Regions from separate parts of the Ornithinibacillus xuwenensis genome, predicted to be linked through region 1. Evidence: riboswitches for the same ligand, from Rfam matches in the RefSeq annotation. Region 1 holds a riboswitch; the other holds the start of a gene.
What was found. Region 1 has a riboswitch for preQ1 ahead of ABC228_RS17340 (QueT transporter family protein). Riboswitches for the same ligand answer to the same signal wherever they lie in the genome.
Positions count from the first base shown of each region.

Region 2: another riboswitch for preQ1. It lies ahead of queF (preQ(1) synthase); the one in region 1 lies ahead of ABC228_RS17340 (QueT transporter family protein).

Region 1 is NZ_JBDIML010000008.1:73,323-75,738, forward strand. Features, by position in the region: gene ABC228_RS17330 (mechanosensitive ion channel family protein) at 1-323, shown strand, start outside; gene ABC228_RS17335 (lysophospholipid acyltransferase family protein) at 441-1,028, shown strand; gene ABC228_RS17340 (QueT transporter family protein) at 1,071-1,556, opposite strand; PreQ1 riboswitch class I at 1,563-1,607, opposite strand; gene ABC228_RS17345 (VOC family protein) at 1,945-2,416, shown strand, end outside.
Region 2 is NZ_JBDIML010000006.1:16,790-19,205, reverse strand. Features, by position in the region: gene ABC228_RS15345 (esterase/lipase family protein) at 1-1,304, shown strand, start outside; PreQ1 riboswitch class I at 1,432-1,478, shown strand; gene queF (preQ(1) synthase) at 1,553-2,050, shown strand; gene ABC228_RS15335 (queuosine precursor transporter) at 2,107-2,416, shown strand, end outside.

The DNA of each region.
Region 1 (2,416 bases):
TAACCTATGATACACCTCGAGAAAAAATGGAAGTGGTGATTAGCAGAATTCGTGAGTTACTCCGTAATCATCCGGAAATACATCCTGAAACCATTATGGTTAATTTTGAGAAGTACATGGATAATGGGGTGGATATTTTCCTATATTTCTTTACGAAGACGACGAACTGGGAAAAGTATCTACATGTACGAGAGGATATTAATTTTAAAATACTAGAAATTCTAGAACAAGAACAGGTTTATATTGCAATACCTAGTCGGAAGCTGTATGTGAATTCTGAAGGAGATAACCAGTTTGGGATTATACAAGAGAAGGATAGGTAGTGTTTCATGAGGAAAATACAAGTATTTTCCTCGCGATGTATGAGTATAATTAGTATCAGGTATTATTAGTTTGTGATAAAATACTATAAAGTAGCAAGTAGAGTAGAGGGGACTGTCATGTATAAATTTGCAGCATATGTTTTAAAGTTTATATTAAGTTTATTTGGAAGAATTAAGGTTTATCAAAAGGATAAATTGCCAAGCGCTGGAAGCTATGTAATTGCCTGTACCCATACTGGATGGGTAGACATATTATGGTTAGGTGTTTCGGCATTGCCAACGAAAATCCATTACATGGCTAAAAAGGAATTATTCCAAAGTAAATTTTTGAAATGGTTAATGGAAAGCTTGCATGCATTTCCAGTAGACCGTGAAAATCCTGGACCAAGTACCATTAAAACCCCTAGAAAGCTTCTGAAGGAAGGGAAAGTTGTTGGGATTTTCCCTAGTGGAACCAGATCAAGTGAGGATGTACCATTAAAACGTGGTGCAGTTACAATTGCTGTGCATGCAGGTGTGCCTATTGTACCAGCAGCATATGTTGGTCCGAATAATTTCAAGGATTTATTTAAGCGTATGAAACCAAGGATTATATTTGGTGAGCCAATTCAGCTTGCAGAAGGTGTGTCTAAGAAAGAAGGCATGGAACTGTTAATGGTAGAGTTGGATAAAAGAATGAATGAATTGCAAAACCAAATTAAATAGCACGAAAAAAACCTTCATTTTAATATGAAGGTTTTTTATTCTTTAGATAAGCTTTTCGAAGCGTAAGCGTTTGTTTAATGCATAAACAATTGGTATACCAATTGCTAATACCGCAAATTCTCCTGCTGCAGTCGTTAACCAAGTAAATAAGAATGGCAACTCCAAAGCTAAGTTTAATTCAAAGGCAATAATAAACATATTGAACGTAAAGACTAGTGTATTTGCCACAAGTAATGCAACTGTATTTTTAACATACTTTGATAAAAGAATGATAATACCTAGTGAAATTGCAGAGTGTCCAACACCAAATACTAAATCATACCAACCAAGTGGTGAAAATAGTAAATTGTATAGGAATACGCCTATTACGATTCCAAAGAAGTATTTCTTATTGAAAACAATAAGATGATTGAATACCTCGGATATACGGAACTGGATATTTGTAAATCCGAATGGAACAATTAATGCCGATACAGCGATGTATAATGCAGCAATTAGTGCATTGACAACCAATGTTCTTGCTTTCATCTAATCTCTCCCTTAGTTTTTTTACGTGGGATGGTTTCGAACCACGTCTTTCAGATAACTTATCTAGTATAGTACAAACAAGCAAAAATAGAAAGAAGTTTTTGCTTACTAAATAGTATGGTTGAGAACGTGGAATTATTATTTAGAATAAGCAAAAACCCCGGTATAATACCGAGGTTCGTGAAACATTTTATTATTATTTTTCATCACGAAACACGCTACGTGGACGACGATTAGATTACTAGTAGTATATTGGAAATTGGAAACAATAGAACAGAAGTTATGGAAATAAATAGAGGATTGAATTCTTGACAGGTATTCGATATAAAACTATACTTACGATAAGTAATTAAATAATAATAAGTAATTATATAAGGGAGATAATAAGGTGGAAAAGAAATTCTTTCAGAAGCCGACAACCTATGTTGGAGAGGTTAATATTAACGTAAGTAACATCATTCATTCACTAGATTTTTACCAACGGGTATTTGGTTTTAAGATTTTGGAGCAAACAGAACGAAAGGTGATACTTTCTGCTGATGGTGAGCGACCATTATTAACACTAGAGCAACCAGAAGATGTAATGCCTAAAAAAGGTAGAACAACAGGCTTGTATCATTTTGCTATTTTGCTACCTACACGTGCTGATTTAGCAAGCTTTTTGAAGCATTTGATCCAAACAGAGGGTCATAGCTTACGTTTAGGAGCGTCAGATCATGATGTGAGTGAGGCACTTTATTTTGATGATCCGGATGGAAATGGGATTGAAGTGGCGTGTGACCGTAGTTCGTCGAAATGGGGCTGGAATGAAGGAATCGTTACAATGGGAACTACAGCCCTCGATGCAAATGATTTATTAG
Region 2 (2,416 bases), on a different contig from region 1:
AAACTGCTGTAGATGCAGGGTATCAGACTGCATTTGTACAATTACATGATGCAGGAGGAGCTTCTGCGGATATGTGGGATAATGGTGCCTTACTTGCAGATAAAATAGCGGAGATTTCCAATCATTTTGGCGGAAAACCAATCACCGTTATTGCGTATAGTAAGGGCGGAGTCGATACACAAACAGCCCTCACCTATTATGGTGCCTGGCAATATGTAGACAATGTCATTACACTTTCTAGTCCACATCATGGCTCACAGCTTGCTGATCTCGCATACAGTTCGGGAGCAGGATGGCTTGCTGATTTATTAGGGGCAACAGGAGATGGAACATATGCAATGCAAACAGGATTTATGGATGATTTTCGCACACAAATAGACGGTCAATCTAGAGCCTATTACAATGATTACTACACCATAGGAGGAACCGATTGGGGATCTGCCTTCTCTTCCACCTGGTATGGAGGTGTTTATTTATCCCAGTACGGGTCAAATGACGGCGTTGTTACCGCAACGAGCAGCAGACTACCTGGTGGCCAGCTAATTTCAATCGGGGATTGGAACCATACAACAGTCCGAACTGGTGAGACCTTCCCTGTTTTTGATGATTACCTATCCGACAGTACGTTAAGTAGCGCTAGTATCCTCACAACAAATGATTCCGTAGAAAAAAACTCTCCTGCTTTTAATCAATGGATTGAAGGTGGACCATTAAGTGCTGCAAAGGAAAACCAAATAGCCATCACCGTTGAAGATAACGTGAAAGACCTATCACTAAACCTTATGACAACTGATTCTTTATCGGATGTGAGACTTATCTCTCCATCAGGCGATATCGAAAGACCAGCATTACAATCAACCAAAATAGAAGAAGGAATTTTCATAGGAGCAATCAGTAATGTTATCCATTTAACTAACCCTGAAGCTGGAGAATGGAAGTTAGAACTGACAACGAAAGCCGACGATGCGTACCTATTAGTAACCACTTATCAGGCACCTGGAAAAATAAACTTTAGCGAAAAATCCACTTCACCAAATACCGAACAGCTCACCTATCACCTTCATGCGAATACAGCTGAAGTACAGGAAAAAACATTAAAAGCAACCTACCAAATCACGCAATCTAGTAATCCAGAAAACTCTAAAACCATTACCATCAGTGGTACGGAAAACCTATCAAAGACATTACCATTAATGGAAAAAAATCAAGTCTATAATATTACAATTGATATCGAAGGTTTAACCCAAAATGGCAAGCCATTTAAACGAACGATTGTAGATTCTGTATTTGTGGACGATAACTAAATTATTGTTTTTAACAGTGAAAAGAGTTTAATAGTAAGAGATTCAATGTATAGTAGCTAGCATTGACAATCTACTACTTACTCTATATAATTAGTCGAGTGAAATGGATAAATTCGTTATTCATACACAGGAAGAGGTTCTTAGCTTAAACCCTCTATAAAAAACTAAGGACAGATGACGCGATTTCAAGCCATGTCCGTAGGGGCATGGCTTTTTTAATTTTTTCAATGGTACAAGGAGGTAATAATATGGCAGGAAGACGTGACGAAGATTTAACGGATCTAACACTATTAGGTAGCCAAGGAACCACATATGCCTTTGACTATACACCTGAAGTTTTAGAAACATTTGATAATACACATCCGAATCGTGACTACTTTGTTAAATTCAATTGTCCTGAATTTACCACGCTTTGCCCGAAAACTGGTCAACCTGATTTCGGAACGGTGTATATAAGCTATATACCAGATGTGAAAATGGTAGAAAGTAAATCGTTAAAGCTATATCTCTTTAGCTTTCGAAACCATGGTGATTTCCATGAAGATAGCATGAACATTATTATGAATGATCTTATCAATCTAATGGATCCCCGTTATATTGAGGTTTGGGGTAAATTCACACCACGTGGTGGTATCTCGATTGACCCATACTGCAATTATGGAAAACCTGGTACAAAATATGAAGCGATGGCAGACCATCGTATGATGAATCATGATATGTATCCAGAAAAGATTGATAATCGCTAAACACTGACAGAGGGTAAGCTGCGTTCCTTTTCTCAATTGGAAAGGACATGATAATCTTGTTAATTTATTTAAATGCATTATTTGTTGGACTCCTATTAATCTCTAATATTCTAGGGGTAAAAGTATTTAGTATTGGCGAATTTATGCTGCCTGCCGCAGCAATTGTTTATGTTGTAACCTATCTAATAACCGATGTAATTGGTGAAGTATATGGCAAAGAAACAGCAAGAAAAACGGTACACGCTGGGTTTATTACACAGGTTGTTGCACTTATTTTCATTTATATTGCGATTAAACTGCCAGCAGCCCCAACCTTTGCATCCCAGGTGGAATTCGAGCAAATTCTAGGTGGAAGTTTCCGCGTTA